Cupriavidus metallidurans CH34: one gene and its partner. The protein of the gene in region 1 interacts with the protein of each later gene in a pairwise test. Links are inferred from orthologs where the notes say so. Each region holds a gene or a part of one and is shown on either strand. Other genes may lie near its edges.

Region 1 (11,250 bases):
AAATGCTTCGGACGCCACTGCAAAGAACTCGCTCGGCGCCTCGCAGCCATACGGATCGATCACCTGCAGGCGGGGAGGGAGTCGATCGGGGTCGTCCCAGATATGGTCGGGCAAGGCGTCACAGGCTTCTGCGAACGTATCGTATTCGCTCAGGAAGGTCTCCGCCCACTGCTCGGCGTCGACACCCGGGTGTAGAACGCGCGAGAACGGCGGCACACCGTCGGCCTCGCCATTGAGCATGTCGAGCTTGTGGGCGAATTCGTGGATGACGACGTTGTACGTGTCTACCGGTAGTTCGTGTTCGCCGTGGTGGGCGTCCAGCCCGGCGCCGGGCGAGGCCACATCCGGCCATGACAGGATCACCGGGCCGTGTTCCCATGCCTCGCCACTGGCCTCTTCCTCGACGCCATGTACGAGACCGATGTCCTCGAAGCCGACGTCCTCCTGGATGGTCTTGCGGATCACGAACTCGCCCGGGTAGAGCACGATGCCGTGCCAGCCGCGATACCACTCGATGCCGAGCTTGAGGATGGGCACGCAAGCCTGCGCCGCCACGCTGACCACCATTTCATCGGTCAGCTCCATGTCGTGCGCGGTCGAGTATTCCTTGTTGGCGATGAACAGTGTGGCCAGCTCGCGCAATGCGGTCAGGTCAGCTTCGTCGTAGCGCTGCACGAAGGGCAGGGCAGCCACGGTTTGCGCCCAGAGATCGTCGGGAATCGCGTAATGGGCGAGCTTGCGCGCTTTCGAGCGGGCGCGCAGGAAACTGGTCAGCTTTCCGAGCATGGTTCTCGCGAGGGGGGGGGCGAAAGAAAAAAGGCGCACCCAAGGGTACGCCTTTTTATCAGGATGGACTACCAGCGTGGCATCAGCCGCCGCGGCGCATCAGGTCGAAGAATTCCGCGTTGTTCTTCGTCGGCTTCATCTTGTCCAGGATGAATTCCATCGCCTGCACTTCGTCCATGTCGGAGATGAACTTGCGCAGGATCCAGATCTTCTGGAGGATGTCCGGCTTGATCAGCAGTTCCTCGCGGCGTGTGCCCGACTTGTTCAGGTTGATGGCTGGGTAGACGCGCTTCTCGGCCAGGCGGCGCTCGAGGTGCACTTCCATGTTGCCGGTGCCCTTGAACTCTTCGTAGATCACGTCGTCCATGCGGCTGCCGGTTTCGATCAGCGCCGTGGCGATAATGGTCAGCGAACCGCCTTCCTCCAGGTTACGCGCGGCGCCGAAGAAACGCTTCGGACGCTGCAGCGCGTTGGCATCCACACCACCGGTCAGTACCTTGCCCGATGCCGGCACCACGGTGTTGTAGGCGCGGGCCAGACGCGTGATCGAGTCCAGCAGGATCACCACGTCGCGCTTCAGTTCCACCAGCCGCTTGGCTTTCTCGATGACCATTTCGGCCACCTGCACGTGACGGATCGCAGGTTCGTCGAACGTCGACGCCACCACTTCGCCGCGCACCGAGCGCTGCATTTCGGTCACTTCTTCCGGGCGCTCATCGATTAGCAGCACGAACAGGTCGGCTTCCGGATGGTTGTTCGCAATCGCGTGGGCGATGTGCTGCAGCATCACGGTCTTGCCGGACTTCGGCGATGCCACCAGCAGCGCGCGCTGGCCGCGGCCGATCGGCGCGATGATGTCGACGATGCGGCCGGTGATGTTTTCCTCGGCGCGGATATCGCGTTCGAGCGTGAGCGGCCGGTTCGGATGCAGCGGCGTCAGGTTCTCGAACATGATGCGGTTCTTCACCGCTTCGGGAGGCTGCCCGTTGACCTTGTCCACCTTCACCAGCGCGAAATAGCGCTCGCCGTCCTTCGGCGTACGCACTTCGCCTTCGATCGAGTCACCGGTGTGCAGGTTGAAACGGCGGATCTGCGAAGGGCTGATGTAGATGTCGTCCGTGCTGGCCAAGTAGGAAGTTTCCGGCGAGCGCAGGAAACCGAAGCCATCGGGCAGAACTTCCAGCGTGCCGTCTCCGTAGATGGTTTCGCCCATCTTGGCGCGCTTCTTGAGGATCGCAAACATCAGTTCCTGTTTGCGCATCCGCTGTGCATTGTCGATCTCGAGCGTTGCCGCCATTTCGAGAAGCGCAGACACGTGAAGCGATTTGAGTTCTGTCAGGTGCATAGACGAGGGGTACAGAAGTGCCCGGACGGGCAAGAACAAGGAGAAGGGGGAAAAGAATGAGCGAACGCTCGGGGAAGTTGTTGGGTGGCATCATAGCACAATCCGGCCGGTGCGCCAGAGCTGACGCACGCATGACCGGGTAGTGCATTCCCGGAGCCGTTCGGCCCCGGGCGGGTACAGATTACAGCTGGCTGTCCAGGAACGCGGTCAGCTGCGACTTCGACAGCGCGCCAACCTTCTGCGCGGCCACTTGGCCGTTCTTGAACAGGATCAGCGTCGGGATGCCGCGAATGCCGAACTTGGCCGGCACTTGCTGGTTTTCATCCACGTTGATTTTGGCGACCTGCACCTTGTCGCCGTAGTCCTTCGCGACTTCGTCCAGGATCGGGGCGATCATCTTGCAAGGACCGCACCATTCGGCCCAGAAGTCGAGCAGCACGGGCTTGTCGGACTTGAGCACGTCGGCATCGAACGAAGCGTCGCTCACATATTTGATTTGTTCGCTCATGGCGGGGAACCTCAGGTATCGCTCAGTTTATGTTGAAGGCGGACAACGGCTGTCGGCGCGATCCGCTACCTTACACGACATTGCGCGGACTCGCAGCGCGGCGGCGCGCGGCAGTATGCGCCGCTGATGCCGATATGTTACCAGCTTGGCGAAAATCAAGTCCTCGCCAGAATCGGGATTTAGCCGGGGGCGGCAACAGTGGATATTGTGCCGTGTTGTGAATCGTTTTGCCGATGATAGTGTCAATCGCCGCAAGAGTTTCCCGCTATTGGCATCCCTTATTTGAGTTAATCTGCCGCGCCTTCGCGGAGGCGCCATGCGAGGCCTGCTCGTCGGCATGATCTAGAATGCACTTCGCGTATCCGCGCAATCCACGCGTAATCCATTCAGACAGACGTGACACGCGAGTAGAATGGAATCGTGCGCATGTGACGCACAAACCGATTCACAACGCTATTGATCATGACGCCAGACTCCCGCAAGCCCACTCCGTCCGATGAAAGCCAGGCGGACCACCTGAGCGATGCGCTGCAGCATCTCAGCAGCGCCGTCGAGTCCGAGAGCATCGCCACCGGCGCCGCCAAGGGGCTGGTCTACAGTGTGATGGAAACGCTCGGCACGCTGATCGGCGACCCCGATTTGCCCGAGCACGCCCGCTCGGGCTATGAAGGCCTGCTGGAGACGGCGCGCGAACTGCGCGCCCGTCTGGAGGGCGGCAGCGCAGGCGACGACAACTAATCAAGATGTCTGTTCCGAGGGTCACGGGTTGCCTTCGGCCTCGACTCCGTCCCCGTTATCCATGACCCGACTCTCGTTTCCTCCCGGGCCGTCCTTTCTCGATCAGGCTGCCACGGCGACTTGGTATTTCCTGGATCACTGCGGCCCGGCTGCCACTGGCGCGCATATCGTCGTGCCGACGGCCGCGCAGATTCCTGGCGTGCGCCAGGCGCTGGATGCCGCTGCGCGCGCCGCCGGGCAGCCCCGTTTGCTACCGCGTGTGCTGACGCTCGGGCACTGGCTGCTGGACCTTCCCCCCGATCTTGCTGCCGACCCGACACCCACGCGTGGCCATGCCGCGCGCCTATTGGCGGTGCAACAGGCGATTCGCTCACAGGATTGGCTGCGGACCGCCTTTGGCGCCCAGACAGAGGGGGCGGCATGGGGACTGGCGCAGACGCTGCTATCGATCAGTGACGAACTGAGTGCGCGCTGGCTGGAGGACGCGGCGATCCGCGGAGACGATGATCTCGAGGGCGACGATAGCGACGAGCGGGCGGCGCTCCTGCAAGGCGCGCTGCAACGTACTTATGCGCACCTGTCCGAGCGCTTTCTCGGGCAGGAGGCGCAGATCGTGCTTGCCTTCTGGCAAATGCTGTCGGGGCCGGACGACCCGCTTCCGGCACGACGCCGGGCGCTACAGCGCATGGCGCAGCAGGTTGCAGGGCCGGTGGTCTGGATTGGCCCGACATCGCCGGAACCGGTTGAAGCCAGATTCCTCGAGCAGGCCGGCGAACTCGTGCCGACGCTCGAGGTCGGCTACGACTGGACCGGCGCATCGGAAGCGGGGGGAGAGTCCGACTGGTATCGGACGCTGCTTGCGCTGTGGCCCGAGGCCCGGCGCGACGGGGACAGTAGTGCCGACAGCGAACCGTTCGCGGCACCGCCGGCCTTGCCCGCTGCGTTGTCGGCCGAATTGCCGGCCGAACGTCCGCGTGTCCGCGTTATCGGCAGCGCGCGCTTCGAGGATGAAGCCGCCGCAGCAGCGGACCAGCTCGTGCAATGGCTCAACGAAGGCCGCAGGCATGTGGCGCTCGTGGCCCACGACCGCGTGGTGGCCCGCCGCGCCCGCGCGTTGCTGGCGCGTGCCGGAGCGCCTGTCCGCGATGAAACCGGCTGGAAGTTGTCGACCACGCGCGCAGCCGCCGCGCTGATGCGCTGGTTTGACGTGCTGGCGCGCGATGGCGATAGCGCGGCACTGCTCGACCTGCTCAAGAGCCCGTTTTGCCTGCCTGCATTCGAGCATCGCGGCGCGGCGATCGCGCTGATGGAGCGCCGCATCCGTCGCGCTGTAGTTACCGGAGGCTGGGCCAGACTGGCGCATCTGTTTGCAGAGCGTGAGCGAGCGGCAGGCGCGCTGGTCGACGCGGAGACGATGGAGGCCAGCGATGCCGAACTGCAGATTCGCGCTGCGGCTCGCACGCTGATTGCCACGCTGGCCGACGAGGCCGCGCAGTGGCCACGGGGCCTCGCGCAACAGCCGCTCCATGTCTGGCTGGGCCGCCTCGACGCCATGCTTGACACGCTCGATATGCGTGTCGCGCTGGCTGCCGACGATGCCGGGCGGCAACTGCTGGATGCGCTGGCGAAGCTGGGCGACTTGCCCGACGACGAGACCGGCAGCCACGCCACGCTGAACCAACAGGAGTTTCGTGCGATGCTGTCGGCATTGCTCGAATCGGTGGCTTACAAGGAGCCCTCGGCGCAGAGCCAGTCGCGCATCACGATCCTGCCGCTCAACGGCGCCCGGATGCGACGGTTCGACGGCGTGGTGGTAGTCGGCTGCGATGACGCGCAGTTGCCGTCCAGCGCGGCTGAGTTGATGTTCTTCTCGAACCAGATGCGACGCGAGCTTGGGCTCGAAGACCGCGAGGCCCGCTTTGCCCAGCAGGCCCGGGATCTGGCCGAAGTGCTGCTCAACAACAGCGACGTCGTGCTGACGTGGCAACGCATCGGCAGCCGGGGCGAGCCGCATCATGTCTCCGGCTGGATCGAGCGGTTATCCGCATGTTGCGCGCGAGCGGGCACGCCGATCGAAGCCAGCGCCACGCCCGCTCTGCACGATACCTTCGCGCAGCCCGCCGGAATGCCTGCGCCGGTGGCGCCCGAGCGCGTGCCAGAGCGCTGGAGCGCGCAGGCGTACAACACGTTGCGCCGTTGCCCCTATCAGTTCTTCGCCAGCCGGATGCTGGGCCTTTCCGGGCTCGACACGCTCAGCGACGACCTCGAGAAGCGCGATATCGGCAACCTGCTGCATCGCGTGCTGCTGCAATACCACGAGGAGATCCATGCCTCTGGCGAGCGTGACAGCGACCGGCGTCTGGCGCGTCTGCGGGAAATCTCGGATACCTCGTTCGGCAAGCAGATTGCCGAGGACGGCAATGCCATCAGCTATTACCGCCGCTGGATGGAAGTCCTGCCGTCGTACGTGGCATGGCAGGCTGAGCGTGAGGAAGCGGGCTGGCACTGGCGCGGTGGCGAATTCGATGCCGGCGTGGATGTGGCGATGCCCGATGGCGTACCGCTGCGGCTGGCCGGCCGGATCGACCGGCTCGACAAGGGACCGGATGGCGCACATGCGGTGCTCGATTACAAGACCCAGCCAGCCAGCCGCCTGCGGCGCAAGGCCGGTGATGCCGAGGAAGACTGCCAGTTGGCGTTCTACGGTCTGCTTCGGGCCGATGCCGTGGCGGGAAGCTGGGTGGCGCTGGAAGGTGTGAAGCAGGGCGGCCGCGATAGTTCGCCCGGTGCCCAGCGGGAAGTCGATCTGCCGGAATTTCAGGCGGCGGTGACTTGGCTCGAGCGCCAGTTGCGGCATGACGTCGTGCGTTTGCGGCAAGGCGCGAAGCTGCCCGCGATCGGCGATGCCGCCGCCTGTACTTATTGCGATGCCCGCGGCCTGTGCCGCAAGGGCTTCTGGGAGTCCACCGCGTTGCCGGATCTGCAGTCATGACCGAAGTTCACGCCTATTTGCGCGATGGCCAATCCGTGGGCGAGGCCGATTTTACGCGCGCCGCCTGCGACCCCGGCCGCTCCGTGGTGGTGGAGGCCTGCGCGGGCAGCGGCAAGACGTGGCTGCTGGTGGCGCGTCTGGTCCGTCTGCTGCTGGCCGGCGCCGCGCCGCATGAGATCCTGGCTATCACCTTTACGCGCAAGGCCGCCGAGGAAATGCGCGAGCGCCTGCTCGAAGTGCTGTCGCAGCTTGCCGGCGGAACTGATGAGGCGGTGTTGACGCAGCTGGAAATGCGCGGGCTGTCTCCAGACGCCGCGCGCGCGGCATTGCCCCGCGCGCGGACGCTACATGCACAAGTGCTGGCGTCACCGGGCCGCATGGCGATCGACACGTTCCACGGCTGGTTCGGCACGTTGTTGCGCGGGGCGCCGCTGTCGTCGGGCATCGTGCCCGGCGCGTCGCTCCGCGAGGATGCCTTGCGCATGAAGCGCGAGGCCTGGGCGCCGTTCTGGCGCGCGCTGGCGCAGCCGCAATACGCTGATCTGCGCGAAGCCTATGAAGCGCTGGTCGATGCGATCGGTGACTTCCAGGCACGGGGTCTGCTTGATCGGATGTTCCACGCACGCAACGAGTGGTTTGCGTTCAAGGAGTCGGGCGATCCCGCCACGAAGCTGGCGCAGGATCTTGGTGACGATGCCACCTCCGACATTTTGGTGGACGCGCTCTGCGACGACGACTGGCTCGAGGAATGCGCGCAGATGGCACTGCTGCTCGGTCGTGGCGGGAAGACCGAGCAGGGGCACGCGTCGAAGATCATCGACGGACTGCGCGCGATCCGCGCATGGCGCGACGCGGGCGCCGCGCCGGGCGAGGCCGCCGCCAACGCATTCCAGTTGCTGCGTGCCGCGTTTTTCACCGATGCGGGCAAGCCGCGCTCGCTGCGTCGTACCACGGCATTGGCCAAGGTGTGCGGTAGCGAAGGTGCCGTTGACGAATTGCTGGATCAGCACGCAGAGCACTGCGCACGACTGGACGAGATCGCGGCGCGCCGCTGCGAGGCCATGGTGCTCGCGATCAACCTGGCGCTGTACCGTCTGGGCGATGCACTGCTCGAACGTTATCAGCGCCACAAGGGCGACCAGCGTGCGATGGACTTCGCGGACCTCGAATGGCTGGCGGCGAAGCTGATGGCCGACGAGGAAACCGCCACGTACCTGCAGGTGCGTCTCGACGCGCGATATCGTCACCTGCTGCTTGACGAGTTCCAGGACACGAACCCGCTCCAATGGCGCATCCTGCAGGGCTGGCTGGCCGGCTATCAGGGGCTGGGAGAGAAGCCCACCGTGTTTCTGGTTGGCGATCCCAAACAGTCGATCTACCGTTTCCGTCGCGCGGACGCGCGCCTGTTCGATGCCGCGCGGGTCATGCTTCAGGACGGATTCGGCGCCACCGTGCTGCGTACCAACCGCACGCGCCGCAATCGCCCCGAGGTGCTCGACTGGGTCAACGCCGTGTTCGATCACGCACGCGCGGAAGGGCGCTATCCGCTCTACGAAACGCAAACCACGGCGCTCGGCGGTCCGGCCGGACCGGTCTGGCTGCTGCCGCTCGTCGAGCCAGAGGAAGCAGAGGATGACGAAGCATCCGAGGGCGATGGCCATCGCGATACGCTGACCCAGCCACGCACGCAGAAAGGCGACTCCCTGCGTTACGAGGAAGGTCGCCGCGTGGCAGCCTGGCTGCACTATCTGCGCGACCAGGTGCCCGTGAGGGAAGGCGATGGCACTCGCCCGGCGGGCTGGCGCGACATGCATCTGCTGGTGCGACGCAAGACCTTTCTGGCTGATTACGAACGAGCGATGCGCGAGGCCGGCATCCCGTGCCTGAGCCCGCGCCGTGGCGGCTTGCTGACGACGCTGGAAGCACTCGATCTCTCAGCGCTCCTGGCGTTCCTGATGACACCGGAATCGGATCTCGACCTCGCGCATGTTCTCAAGAGCCCGCTCGTGGGCGCGACTGACGACGATCTGGTGCTGCTGGCCATGATGGAGGGCGAAGGTGGATGGTGGGCACGCATCGAGGCGCTGGGACTGCCCGAGCGCGTTTCCGATTCGCTGCGAACGGGTGTCGCGCGCTTGCGCGGCTGGCTGGCGCTCGCGCCGCACAAGCCCGTGCATGATCTGGTCGACCAGATCTATCACCAGGGAGAGGTGCGTCGCCGTTATGCCGAAGCCGCGCCTGCCGCCATTCGCGAACAGGTGCTGGCCAATCTCGATGCCTTCCTGAAGCTGTCGCTCGACCTTGATGGCGGACGCTATCCGAGCCTGCCCAAGTTCATCGATGAGCTGCAGGAAATTCGGCGTGGTGACGAGGATGAAAGCCCCGATGAGGGCGGCATGGGCGAAGGTGTCGAGGATACCGAGGCGGAGTCAGACGACGCCGCAGACAATCAGCTCGATGCCGTTCATATTCTGACGGTGCACGCGGCAAAGGGCCTCGAGGCGCCGTTCGTGATTCTGCTCGATGCGAATCACAGCGATCCGGCGGCGGATCGTGGTGGCATTCTGGTCGACTGGCCGCCGACATCGGCGGTGCCACGGCATTTTTCCGCCTACGGCAAGCGTGACGAGCGCGGCATGGCTCGCGCGCCGCTGTTCGACGCCGAAGCGGCGCTGGCCGATCGCGAAAACTGGAATCTGCTCTACGTGGCGATGACGCGCGCGCAGCAAGGCCTGCTGGTTAGCGGCATCAAGGGGCGCGCGAGCAAGGCGGAGAAGGAAGATGCGCCAGGGGCGGAGATCGCCGGAAGCTGGTACGTGCGTCTGGCTGCGGCGGGTGTCGGTGACGAGATCACGGCTTATCCCGAGACCGACGTCGCGGCAGTCGATACCCTGACCGCCGCCAGCGAGCGCATCCGCTATACCGATTTCCGGCTGCGCTATCGCGATGCGGCTGACGACCGCTTGCCGATCGACGATGCGGACGACGAGGCCGAGGGCATCGTGTTCGATGCCGATGCCGCTGCACATGGCGAACTGGTGCACGCGCTGCTCGAACGTGTCTCGCGCTATCCCGATGCGCATGGCAGCTTGCCCGACGTGGAAACGGTCTTGCGCTGGTTCCCGCTGACTGGCGCGGGTGCGCCGAACGCGCGTGAGCGCTGGCGGCAGCAGGCCGAGGCGGCCGTCGCGGACCTGCGCGCAATGCTTGAGGCCCCGGCACTGCGCGAACTGATGTTCCCGGTGGATGCCGTGTCGGCACGCAATGAGGTGGAGCTTTATGACGGCCGCGGGCGGTTGCTGCGAATCGACCGGCTGGTGGAATTCGACGAGCGGGTCGTCATCATCGACTACAAGCTCAGGCTGTTGCCGCAGGAACATGCGGGCTATCGCACGCAGCTCTTGCGCTACGCAGCGGCGGTGGCGCCGATGTTTCCGGGCAAGCGGATCGAGGCTGGCGTGGCCACGGCGGCCGGAGAATGGATCGATGTGGAGCTTCTGCGTGCCTCGGCGTCACAGGCGGTACCTATCGCCACGACGCAGCAGGGGTCATTGTTCTGAGCGCACCCGGCCTGTGCCCGATTCGCAAAACAGGCGCACAATAGGATGTTTCTGGCGCGCGAAAACGGGCGGGCGCCAGAGATTAATCAGGGAATTGCCGGGAGATAAAAGCAGAAAGGGGAATTAGGGGGACGAGCCTGACCCTCGGCACTGGTGGAAAACGGCTGTGGCTGCTTCGTTCCCGACCTGACCAGGTTGACCGCGCCGCCATGCGAGGAGGCCCGTCCGACCGGCATTGTAACGCAACCTTGAGAGGCTTTCCAATTTTGTATTCTTGCCAAGGACTTTGGCTGGTTGTTTGATCTGAAGCGGGGTTGGCGTCCTGCCATGCTGGCAGCATGGCGGACGGCAAATTCGGGCCGGAAAGCTCTCAACTGACAGGCTGGGGACATGAACGCAAACGACCAGATCCTCCGCGGCGCGCTTGCGCCGCAAGACATCTCCATCGAAGTACTCCAGGAAAAATACGCCAAGGGCGAGGAGCAGACCATTGACGATGTGCGTCGCCGTGTGGCGCGCGCGCTCGCGGAGGTGGAACCTGCCGACAAACGCGAGGCCTGGGCCTCGCGCTTTCTTTGGGCGCTGGAAGGCGGCTTCGTGCCGGCCGGGCGTATCAACTCGGCGGCTGGCACAGGCATTCAAGCTACGCTGATCAACTGCTTCGTCCAGCCTGTGGGCGACTCGGTTTCCCAGGTGCGTGGCGGTAAGCCGAGCATCTATACCGCCGTGGCCCAGGCTGCGGAGACGATGCGGCGCGGCGGCGGTGTCGGCTATGACTTTTCCTCGATCAGGCCGGGTGGCGCGCTGGTGCGTGCCACGCACTCGCGCGCATCGGGGCCGGTGTCGTTCATGAAGGTGTTCGATGCATCGTGTGCCACCGTGGAATCGGCCGGCGCACGGCGCGGCGCGCAGATGGGCGTGCTGCGCTGCGACCACCCCGATATCGAGAGCTTTATCCACGCCAAGGACCGTGGCGACCTGACCAACTTCAATATCTCGATTGGCGTCACCGACGAGTTCATGCAAGCGGTGGCGGCTGATGGGGAAATCGAACTGATCCACGAGGCCGAGCCTGGCGCGGACGGTATCGCGGCGGGCGCCTATCGCCGCGACGACGGCCAGTGGGTGTATCGGCGTGTGCCGGCCCGTCGGCTGTGGGACCAGGTCATGCAGGCCACCTATGACCACGCAGAGCCTGGCATCCTGTTCCTGTCGCGCATCAACGCCGACAACAATCTCTATTACTGCGAGACGATCGAGGCCACCAACCCGTGCGCCGAGCAGCCGTTGCCGTCGTATGGCTGCTGCTGCCTGGGCTCGA
Region 2 (11,441 bases), 1.3 Mb from region 1 along the record:
CTTGCTCGTAGCCGGCTTAGCCTTGACCAGTGCGTCCAGCAGGGCGCTCAGGTTGCTCTTCAGCGCGGTGTCTTCGAACGAGCGACGACCGATGGTGGCGTGGATGATACCGGCCTTATCGACACGGAACTGAACCTGACCAGCCTTGGCGTTCTTCACAGCCTGGGCTACGTCCGGCGTCACGGTGCCAACCTTCGGGTTCGGCATCAGGCCACGCGGGCCGAGGATCTGACCCAGCGTACCAACGATACGCATCGTGTCCGGCGAAGCGATCACGATGTCGAAGTCCAGGTTACCGGCCTTGACTTGCTCGGCCAGGTCTTCCATGCCGACCACGTCAGCACCGGCGGCCTTGGCGGCTTCAGCCTTTTCACCCTGGGCGAACACGGCAACGCGAACCGACTTACCGGTACCAGCCGGCAGCACCACGGAACCACGCACGACCTGGTCCGACTTCTTGGCGTCGATGCCCAGTTGCACGGCCACGTCGATCGACTCGTCGAACTTTGCCGAAGCGCAGCTCTTGACCAGGCTCAGGGCCTCGTCGATCGGGTAGAACTTGGTACGCTCGATCTTCGCCTTGTTGGCGGCGACGCGCTTGGAAACCTTAGCCATTTACAGACCCTCCACGGTGATGCCCATCGAACGGGCCGAACCAGCGATCGTACGCACGGCGGCGTCGAGGTCAGCAGCGGTGAGGTCAGCGTTCTTGGCCTTGGCGATTTCTTCAGCCTGGGCGCGGGTGATCTTGCCAACCTTGTCGGTATGGGGCTTCGGCGAACCCTTGGTGATGCCTGCTGCCTTCTTGATCAGCACGGTCGCCGGCGGCGACTTCATCACGAAGGTGAAGCTCTTGTCAGCGAAGGCGGTAATCACCACCGGCACCGGCAGACCAGGCTCCATGCCCTGAGTCTGCGCGTTGAACGCCTTGCAGAACTCCATGATGTTCAGACCACGCTGACCCAGTGCGGGACCAACGGGCGGGGAGGGATTTGCCTTACCAGCCGGGATTTGCAGCTTGATAAAGCCAATAATCTTCTTGGCCATCTTTACTCCAATCCGGATCCGTTCCTTTGGAATCAGATCCTGTTGAGTCGTAACGCGCTATCGCCATGCCAATCGGCACAACCTCACGCTCCTCTTGGGCACACCTTGCGGGCACCCTATCCTGGCTGCTGCCTGTCTTACGACGCCAGCAGCCAAAAATGCTTAAACCTTCTCGACCTGACCGAACTCGAGTTCGACCGGCGTTGCGCGTCCGAAGATCGTGACCGTCACGCGCAGGCGCGACTTTTCGTAGTTCACTTCCTCGACGTTGCCGTTGAAGTCGGTGAACGGGCCGTCCTTGACTCGCACCATTTCGCCCACTTCAAACAGCGTCTTGGGACGCGGCTTCTCGACCCCTTCCTGCATCTGGGTCATGATCTTGTCGACTTCCCGCTGGGAAATCGGGCTCGGGCGATTACGCGCACCGCCCACGAAGCCAGTCACCTTGCTGGTGTTCTTCACCAGGTGCCAGGTCTCGTCGGTCATTTCCATTTCCACCAGCACATAGCCAGGGAAGAAACGACGCTCGGTCACAGATTTGTGGCCGCCCTTGATCTCGACGACTTCTTCCGAAGGCACCAGGATGCGGCCAAACTTGTCCTGCATCTCGGCGCGCTCGATGCGCTCCTGCAGCGCGCGCTGCACACTCTTCTCCATACCGGAGTAGGCATGCACCACATACCAGCGCTTCTTCGACGAAGGCGATTCCGCGGCCGTGGTTTCCTGCTGAGCGTTATCCGTCATGTGCTACCTCTTATTTCCAGCCCAGCACGAGGGAGAAAATCACCCACTCGATGAGCTTGTCAGCCGACCACAGGAACAGCGCCATGATGACGACGAAGACGAACACAAGGCCGGTCATCTGACCGGCTTCCTTGCGCGTCGGCCAGACGACCTTGCGAACTTCCCGATACGATTCACGAGCGAATCCCACGAAGTCCTTGCCCGGCGCCGACAGCAGCGCGACAACCACGCCAGCTGCGATACCGGCGAAGAGCGCGGCACCTCGTACATACGAGGGCTGCTGCGCGAGCGCGTAGAAGCCGATGACCCCGGCAACCACCAGGAGCACCGCCACGCCGAGCAGCCACTTGCCGCTCGAGGCGCCTACGGTTTCGACATTGGGATTGGCCATGTTTCGCAAACGAGACTAAGCCGCGTCACGATTACCCCTCGCGACGCGGCTGATTGATTTGGCAGGGGCAGAGGGAATCGAACCCCCAACCTTCGGTTTTGGAGACCGACGCTCTGCCAGTTGAGCTATACCCCTAGAACAACTTTGGGTCGGCATTGCCAACCCCTCTGGCAAACGAACGCGGCCGGTTGATGCCGCGTTCGCCAGTTCGACTAATACTTAGTCGAGGATCTTTGCCACAACGCCGGCGCCGACGGTACGGCCACCTTCGCGGATAGCGAAGCGCAGACCTTCTTCCATGGCGATCGGGGCGATCAGCTTGACAGTGATCGACACGTTGTCACCCGGCATCACCATTTCCTTGTCCTGCGGCAGCTCGATCGAGCCGGTCACGTCGGTCGTACGGAAATAGAACTGCGGGCGGTAGTTGTTGAAGAACGGCGTGTGACGACCACCTTCGTCCTTCGACAGAATGTACACCTCACCCGTGAAGTGCGTGTGCGGCTTGATCGAGCCCGGCTTGCACAGAACTTGACCACGCTCCACGTCTTCGCGCTTCGTGCCGCGCAGCAGCAGACCAACGTTGTCACCAGCCTGGCCTTGATCCAGCAGCTTGCGGAACATTTCCACGCCCGTGCAAGTCGTCTTCACCGTCGGGCGGATACCCACGATTTCGATTTCTTCACCGACCTTGATCACGCCACGCTCGATACGACCGGTCACCACGGTACCGCGGCCCGAGATCGAGAACACGTCTTCCACCGGCATCAGGAACGTACCGTCCACAGCGCGCTCCGGCGTCGGGATGTACGTGTCCAGCGCGTCGGCCAGGTTCATGATCGCCACTTCACCCAGTTCGCCCTTGTCGCCTTCCAGCGCCAGCTTGGCCGAACCCTTGATGATCGGCGTGTCGTCGCCCGGGAATTCGTACTTCGACAGCAGCTCGCGCACTTCCATTTCCACCAGCTCGAGCAGCTCGGCGTCGTCCACCATGTCGCACTTGTTCAGGAACACGATGATGTACGGCACGCCAACCTGACGGGCCAGCAGGATGTGCTCACGCGTCTGCGGCATCGGGCCGTCAGCGGCCGAGCACACCAGAATCGCGCCGTCCATCTGCGCAGCGCCCGTGATCATGTTCTTCACATAGTCAGCGTGGCCCGGGCAGTCAACGTGGGCGTAGTGACGGTTGGCCGTCTCGTATTCCACGTGCGCGGTGTTGATCGTGATGCCGCGTGCCTTCTCTTCCGGCGCTGCGTCGATTTCGTCGTACTTCTTGGCTGCGCCACCGAACTTGGCTGCCAGCACCGTGGCAATCGCTGCCGTCAGCGTCGTCTTGCCGTGGTCAACGTGACCAATCGTACCTACGTTCACGTGCGGCTTGGTCCGCTCGAACTTTTCCTTTGCCATTTCGCGACTCCTGTCTCGGTAGCAATTGCCAGTGCGGGATTGATGGTGCCCATGGGCAGGATCGAACTGCCGACCTCTCCCTTACCAAGGGAGTGCTCTACCACTGAGCCACATGGGCGAAACTTGACTTACTTCTCTGGCGGCAACCGGTAGGCTGGAGCGGGTGAAGGGAATCGAACCCTCGTCGTAAGCTTGGAAGGCTTCTGCTCTACCATTGAGCTACACCCGCCCGGTTACTTCCTGCTTCACCGGCTTTCGCCTGGTTGCTGCCTTGCATTCTGGTGGAGAGGGCTGGATTCGAACCAGCGTAGGCGTAAGCCAACAGATTTACAGTCTGCCCCCTTTAGCCACTCGGGCACCTCTCCGCAGAGAACTTGTGATTATGGTGCAACCTACCTTGGCTGTCAAGCACTTTCCATTGCGGTCAGCGACTTTGCGGATTGCCAGGAGGCCCACTGAATATCCGCTCGAGGCGGCTCCAGAGGAACCAGAATCATCGATCTGAAATCGACGCTCTCACCCTATAGGGGTCTCCGAGAGCCGCTTCAGCAGCCGGATTTGGGTTGCTAAAGCCTGATTTCAGAGTTTGAACACCGCGCAAACAAACCGCGCCGGCCAAAGCAAAACCCCCAGCTTATGGGGCTGGGGGTTTTGGGTATAAGAGCCTGGCGATGACCTACTTTCACACGGGTAGTCCGCACTATCATCGGCGCGAAGTCGTTTCACGGTCCTGTTCGGGATGGGAAGGAGTGGTTCCAACTTGCTATGGTCACCAGGCATGAGGGGTTGCCGGGCTGACCCAAGGTCAGCGCGGCGAATCTGGGTGTAGTAAAGATTGGGTTGTGTTGCACACCTGGGCACAAGGCGCACTCACCAGGTAAAACACACTGGTTATAGGATCAAGCCTTACGGGCAATTAGTACTGGTTAGCTTAACGCATTACTGCGCTTCCACACCCAGCCTATCAACGTCCTGGTCTCGAACGACCCTTCAAGGAGGTCAAGCCTCCAGGGAATCCTCATCTTCAGGCGAGTTTCCCGCTTAGATGCTTTCAGCGGTTATCTCTTCCGTACATAGCTACCCTGCGATGCCTCTGGCGAGACAACAGGTACACCAGCGGTACGTCCACTCCGGTCCTCTCGTACTAGGAGCAGCCCCCGTCAAGATTCCAACGCCCACGGCAGATAGGGACCAAACTGTCTCACGACGTTTTAAACCCAGCTCACGTACCTCTTTAAATGGCGAACAGCCATACCCTTGGGACCGGCTACAGCCCCAGGATGAGATGAGCCGACATCGAGGTGCCAAACACCGCCGTCGATATGAACTCTTGGGCGGTATCAGCCTGTTATCCCCAGAGTACCTTTTATCCGTTGAGCGATGGCCCTTCCATTCAGAACCACCGGATCACTATGTCCTGCTTTCGCACCTGCTCGACTTGTCGGTCTCGCAGTTAAGCACGCTTTTGCCATTGCACTTTAGGTACGATGTCCGACCGTACCAAGCGTACCTTCGAACTCCTCCGTTACACTTTGGGAGGAGACCGCCCCAGTCAAACTGCCTACCATGCACTGTCCCCGACCCGGATTCACGGGCCAAGGTTAGAACCTCAAACAAACCAGGGTGGTATTTCAAGGACGGCTCCACGTGAACTAGCGTCCACGCTTCAAAGCCTCCCACCTATCCTACACAGATCGGTTCAAAGTCCAATGCAAAGCTACAGTAAAGGTTCATGGGGTCTTTCCGTCTAGCCGCGGGGAGATTGCATCATCACAAACACTTCAACTTCGCTGAGTCTCGGGAGGAGACAGTGTGGCCATCGTTACGCCATTCGTGCAGGTCGGAACTTACCCGACAAGGAATTTCGCTACCTTAGGACCGTTATAGTTACGGCCGCCGTTTACCGGGACTTCAATCAAGAGCTTGCACCCCATCATTTAATCTTCCGGCACCGGGCAGGCGTCACACCCTATACGTCCACTTTCGTGTTTGCAGAGTGCTGTGTTTTTATTAAACAGTCGCAGCCACCATTTTATTGCAACCCCTTCACCCTCCTGGCGCAGGCCAGTCAAGCTACAAGGGCGTACCTTATCCCGAAGTTACGGTACCAATTTGCCGAGTTCCTTCTCCCGAGTTCTCTCAAGCGCCTTAGAATACTCATCTCGCCCACCTGTGTCGGTTTGCGGTACGGTCTCGTATGACTGAAGCTTAGAGGCTTTTCTTGGAACCACTTCCAATTGCTTCGCAGCACTAGGCCGCTCGCCCCACATCCTTGAATTCCGCGCCCGGATTTGCCTAAGCGCCTTCTCCAATGCAGGGACCGGGACTTCCAACACCCGGACAACCTTCCGCGATCCGTCCCCCCATCGCATCATACGACGGTGCAGGAATATTAACCTGCTTCCCATCAGCTACGCATCTCTGCCTCGCCTTAGGGGCCGACTCACCCTACGCCGATGAACGTTGCGTAGGAAACCTTGGGCTTACGGCGAGGGGGCCTTTCACCCCCTTTATCGCTACTCATGTCAGCATTCGCACTTCTGATACCTCCAGCATCCTTTACAAGACACCTTCACAGGCTTACAGAACGCTCTCCTACCACGCACTTGCGTGCGTCCGCAGCTTCGGTGACTGGCTTAGCCCCGTTACATCTTCCGCGCAGGACGACTCGATCAGTGAGCTATTACGCTTTCTTTAAAGGGTGGCTGCTTCTAAGCCAACCTCCTGACTGTTTTAGCCTTCCCACTTCGTTTCCCACTTAGCCAATCTTTGGGACCTTAGCTGGCGGTCTGGGTTGTTTCCCTCTTGACACCGGACGTTAGCACCCGATGTCTGTCTCCCGTGATTGCACTCTTCGGTATTCGGAGTTTGCTATGGCGGGGTAATCAGCAATAGACCCCCCAACCATGACAGTGCTCTACCCCCGAAGGTGAGACACGAGGCACTACCTAAATAGTTTTCGGAGAGAACCAGCTATTTCCAGATTTGTTTAGCCTTTCACCCCTATCCACAGCTCATCCCCTAACTTTTCAACGTTAGTGGGTTCGGTCCTCCAGTACGTGTTACCGCACCTTCAACCTGGCCATGGATAGATCATCTGGTTTCGGGTCTACACCCAGCGACTCAACGCCCTATTCGGACTCGCTTTCGCTACGCCTTCCCTAATCGGTTAAGCTTGCCACTGAATGTAAGTCGCTGACCCATTATACAAAAGGTACGCCGTCACCCGTTTCCAGGCTCCGACTGTTTGTATGCATGCGGTTTCAGGATCTATTTCACTCCCCTCCCGGGGTTCTTTTCGCCTTTCCCTCACGGTACTGGTTCACTATCGGTCGATTACGAGTATTTAGCCTTGGAGGATGGTCCCCCCATCTTCAGACAGGATTTCACGTGTCCCGCCCTACTTGTCGTACACCTAGTTCCACAACGCTGTTTTCGCATACAGGGCTATCACCTGCTATGGCCGGGCTTTCCATCCCGTTCTGCTAACAATGCTGCTAAAGAGTACAAGGCTCTTCCCATTTCGTTCGCCACTACTTTGGGAATCTCGGTTGATTTCTGTTCCTGCAGCTACTTAGATGTTTCAGTTCGCCGCGTTCGCTTCCCTGACCTATGTATTCAGTCAGGGATGACCCATTCGGGCCGGGTTTCCCCATTCGGACATCTCCGGATCAAAGCTCGTTTGCCAGCTCCCCGAAGCTTTTCGCAGGCTACCGCGTCCTTCATCGCCTGTAATCGCCAAGGCATCCACCACATGCACTTGTTCGCTTGACCCTATAACGAGTGTGTCTCTCGGACACGACCGTCATAGGTCTGAGTTCTCGCGTTTGTGCCGTATTCCAAGTCATCTTTCGATCACTTTAAATACTTTTTGGTTGATACAATCACAACCCGGTATCGCGTTTGTACTACAGCGTCTCATCAACGCTCGCGACACCTTTACTACATCCCATATTGTTAAAGAACAGCCAGGCTTAACGCCTGTTGGCAACAGCCAAAGACAAACACTCAGGCGCCTCGCCTGAATTCTTGTCTTTGACTACAACCCCAAGGTACTGGTGGAGGATGACGGGATCGAACCGACGACCCCCTGCTTGCAAAGCAGGTGCTCTCCCAGCTGAGCTAATCCCCCGCGCGATAACTTGGTGGGTCTGGTAGGACTTGAACCTACGACCCCCGCCTTATCAAGACGGTGCTCTAACCACCTGAGCTACAGACCCTTGGCTGTAACAGCAAACAAACCGATAAGTGTGAACGCTTGACTTGTGAACACAAGCCTCTAGAAAGGAGGTGATCCAGCCGCACCTTCCGATACGGCTACCTTGTTACGACTTCACCCCAGTCATGAACCCTGCCGTGGTAATCGCCCTCCTTGCGGTTAGGCTAACTACTTCTGGCAAAACCCACTCCCATGGTGTGACGGGCGGTGTGTACAAGACCCGGGAACGTATTCACCGCGGCATGCTGATCCGCGATTACTAGCGATTCCAGCTTCACGTAGTCGAGTTGCAGACTACGATCCGGACTACGATGCGTTTTCTGGGATTAGCTCCCCCTCGCGGGTTGGCAACCCTCTGTACGCACCATTGTATGACGTGTGAAGCCCTACCCATAAGGGCCATGAGGACTTGACGTCATCCCCACCTTCCTCCGGTTTGTCACCGGCAGTCTCTCTAGAGTGCTCTTGCGTAGCAACTAGAGACAAGGGTTGCGCTCGTTGCGGGACTTAACCCAACATCTCACGACACGAGCTGACGACAGCCATGCAGCACCTGTGTCCACTTTCCCTTTCGGGCACCTAATGCATCTCTGCTTCGTTAGTGGCATGTCAAGGGTAGGTAAGGTTTTTCGCGTTGCATCGAATTAATCCACATCATCCACCGCTTGTGCGGGTCCCCGTCAATTCCTTTGAGTTTTAATCTTGCGACCGTACTCCCCAGGCGGTCAACTTCACGCGTTAGCTACGTTACTGAGAAAATGAATCCCCAACAACTAGTTGACATCGTTTAGGGCGTGGACTACCAGGGTATCTAATCCTGTTTGCTCCCCACGCTTTCGTGCATGAGCGTCAGTCACGTCCCAGGGGGCTGCCTTCGCCATCGGTATTCCTCCACATCTCTACGCATTTCACTGCTACACGTGGAATTCTACCCCCCTCTGACGCACTCTAGCCTTGCAGTCACAAGCGCAATTCCCAGGTTAAGCCCGGGGATTTCACGCCTGTCTTACAAAACCGCCTGCGCACGCTTTACGCCCAGTAATTCCGATTAACGCTCGCACCCTACGTATTACCGCGGCTGCTGGCACGTAGTTAGCCGGTGCTTATTCTTCCGGTACCGTCATCCACGCCAGGTATTAACCAGCGCGATTTCTTTCCGGACAAAAGTGCTTTACAACCCGAAGGCCTTCTTCACACACGCGGCATTGCTGGATCAGGGTTGCCCCCATTGTCCAAAATTCCCCACTGCTGCCTCCCGTAGGAGTCTGGGCCGTGTCTCAGTCCCAGTGTGGCTGATCGTCCTCTCAGACCAGCTACTGATCGTCGCCTTGGTGGGCCTTTACCCCACCAACTAGCTAATCAGACATCGGCCGCTCCTGCTGCGTGAGGCCTTGCGGTCCCCCACTTTCACCCTCAGGTCGTATGCGGTATTAGCTAATCTTTCGACTAGTTATCCCCCACAACAGGGTACGTTCCGATGTATTACTCACCCGTTCGCCACTCGCCGCCAGACCGAAGTCCGCGCTGCCGTTCGACTTGCATGTGTAAGGCATGCCGCCAGCGTTCAATCTGAGCCAGGATCAAACTCTTCAGTTCAATCTCTGTGTGGTGCCGAAGCACCTCGCTCTTTCGAGCGGTCGCTCACTCTCAGAAAACTGACTGGCCAGGCTCCGAAGAACCCAACCAACATGTTTTACTGTGCGAGCACTGATAACTTTTGAAGCATCACAGCGACCGAAGTCACCGTGGCGTTCGCCATCAAGCGCCCACACTTATCGGTTGTTTGATTGTTAAAGAACCTCAGCGCCCGGCTTTGCCGGTTCGCTGTCGCTGCCTCGCTGACGTTGCCGTCATTTCGTTGCAGCGGAGAAACGAGATTATGCAGAGCATTCAGCGTTTCGTCAACAGTTTTTGCAGAACTTTTTTCTGCCGGTCAGCGCTGCATTCCCTCGCAACCCCAACCCACTGCCGCCCCGCAACCCTTGTCGCTGCTGCGTTTGCAGCGCGTTTCGTGTTGCGAGGGGGCGAATAGTACGGGACACCCACGGGGTTGGCAAGCACTTTCTGAAAATATCTAAAAAGGCTCTTCCAAAGCCTGACTGGCTATCGCCAAAATCATCGGCTCAACGGCAAATGCGTCATATATATAGAGGCATGTGACACCATGGATTCAGCCGCCGGATTCCCCGATACGGAATTCCGGCGAAAGTGGAGACAACTAGATGAGCATTCGTATCGTCAGGCTTGGCACACCCCGCGCAGCGGATGAAGGCCTGCGCATCGGTACCGTGAGACGGCCACCGCGAGGTGTCCCCAAGGCGGAGTTCGCCAGCAGGGACTATTACGATGTGTGGTACCCGGTACTTTCACCCTCCGCCGATCTAGTCGCGGAAGCGCAAGCAGCGACAGACGACAAGGCTTGGCGCGCATTCGACAGACATTTCCGGTCGCAGATGGCCGAACCAGACGCGAGTCGCACCTTGGATCTGCTGGCGGCGCTATCCCATCGGACCAATTTCTCACTCGGCTGCTATTGCGAGAACGAGGCCCATTGCCACCGGTCGATCCTGCGAGACCTGCTGGCTAAGCGCGGCGCCGATATCGCCTGAGTGTGATCGGCCTCGGGCTATGATGCGAAGCTTCGTCGGTGGAACGGCGAAGCCTTCTTACCGCCACTTTTCTCGCCGATGGCACTGAACCTCGTCTGGCTCGGATTCTTTCTCGTTTCTTTTGTCGCCGCATGTGTGCGGTTGATTGGTGGCGACACCGCGGTGTTTCCAGCCATGCTGGCCAGCCTGTTCGACAGCGCGCGCACTGCCTTCGAGATTTCACTTGGGTTGGCCGGAGTGATGAGCCTGTGGATCGGCATCATGCGCGTCGGCGAGCGCGCCGGCGCCGTGGATATGTTCGCCCGACTGGTGAATCCACTATTGCGCCACTTCTTCCCCGGCGTGCCGCAGGGCCATCCGGCGCAAGGCGCGATGATGATGAATATCTCCGCCAACATGCTGGGGCTCGATAACGCCGCCACGCCACTCGGGCTCAATGCGATGCGTGAGCTCCAGTCGCTGAATCGCCAGCCCAGCACCGCCACCAATGCGCAAATCATGTTCATTGTGCTGAACACGGCGGGGCTGACGCTGATTCCGACATCGGTGATCGCCATCCGACAGGCGATGGCTGTGAAACAGGGATTGGTTGGCTTCAATGCTGCGGATATTTTTCTGCCGACACTGCTGGCCACGGCGGTGTCTTGCCTGGCTGGATTGCTGGCCGTAGCGTGGGTCCAGCGGCTCAACCTGCTCAAACCCGCCGTACTGGTCACGTTTGGCCTCATCGGGGGCCTGCTTGGCGTCCTGTTCTTCTGGTTGCGACATGCTCCGCCAGATCAAGTCAGCAAGCTCACTGCCCTGGCCGGCAGTGGATTTATCCTTTCCCTGATCACCCTCTTCCTGGTCGTTGGAGCCCTGCGCCGCATCAATGTCTACGATGCGTTTATCGATGGCGCCAAGGAAGGGTTCGGCGTGGCGGTGCAGATCATTCCCTACCTGGTGGCCATCCTCGTTGCCATCGGCCTGTTTCGTGTAACAGGCTGCATGGATGTGGTGATGCAAGCGCTTACGAGTGTCT

The links.
Region 2: the proteins of rho (region 1) and nusG interact in binary tests that used the Escherichia coli proteins (3 or more experiments, as listed by UniProt). The link is inferred for Cupriavidus metallidurans CH34 from one-to-one orthologs.

What each region holds. Positions count from the first base shown.
Region 1 is NC_007973.1:2,314,130-2,325,379, reverse strand. Bases 1-2,809 are described here. They hold rho (transcription termination factor Rho), read right to left. Parts: upstream 2,132-2,809; coding sequence 869-2,131; downstream 1-868. Other genes in these bases: trxA (thioredoxin TrxA), read right to left, coding at 2,313-2,639; RMET_RS10695 (M90 family metallopeptidase), read right to left, coding at 1-786. In the rest of the region: RMET_RS10680 (hypothetical protein), read left to right, coding at 3,102-3,377; RMET_RS10675 (PD-(D/E)XK nuclease family protein), read left to right, coding at 3,439-6,369; RMET_RS10670 (UvrD-helicase domain-containing protein), read left to right, coding at 6,366-9,929; RMET_RS10665 (adenosylcobalamin-dependent ribonucleoside-diphosphate reductase), read left to right, coding at 10,320-11,250. UniProt on the Escherichia coli protein: Facilitates transcription termination by a mechanism that involves Rho binding to the nascent RNA, activation of Rho's RNA-dependent ATPase activity, and release of the mRNA from the DNA template.
Region 2 is NC_007973.1:3,608,551-3,619,991, forward strand. Bases 1-3,000 are described here. They hold nusG (transcription termination/antitermination protein NusG), read right to left. Parts: upstream 1,792-3,000; coding sequence 1,210-1,791; downstream 1-1,209. Other genes in these bases: rplA (50S ribosomal protein L1), read right to left, coding at 1-615; rplK (50S ribosomal protein L11), read right to left, coding at 616-1,047; secE (preprotein translocase subunit SecE), read right to left, coding at 1,802-2,182; tuf (elongation factor Tu), read right to left, coding at 2,402-3,000. Also shown: more of tuf, read right to left, coding at 3,001-3,592; RMET_RS16805 (DUF488 domain-containing protein), read left to right, coding at 10,034-10,420; RMET_RS16810 (nucleoside recognition domain-containing protein), read left to right, coding at 10,499-11,441. UniProt on the Escherichia coli protein: Part of the processive rRNA transcription and antitermination complex (rrnTAC). The complex forms an RNA-chaperone ring around the RNA exit tunnel of RNA polymerase (RNAP).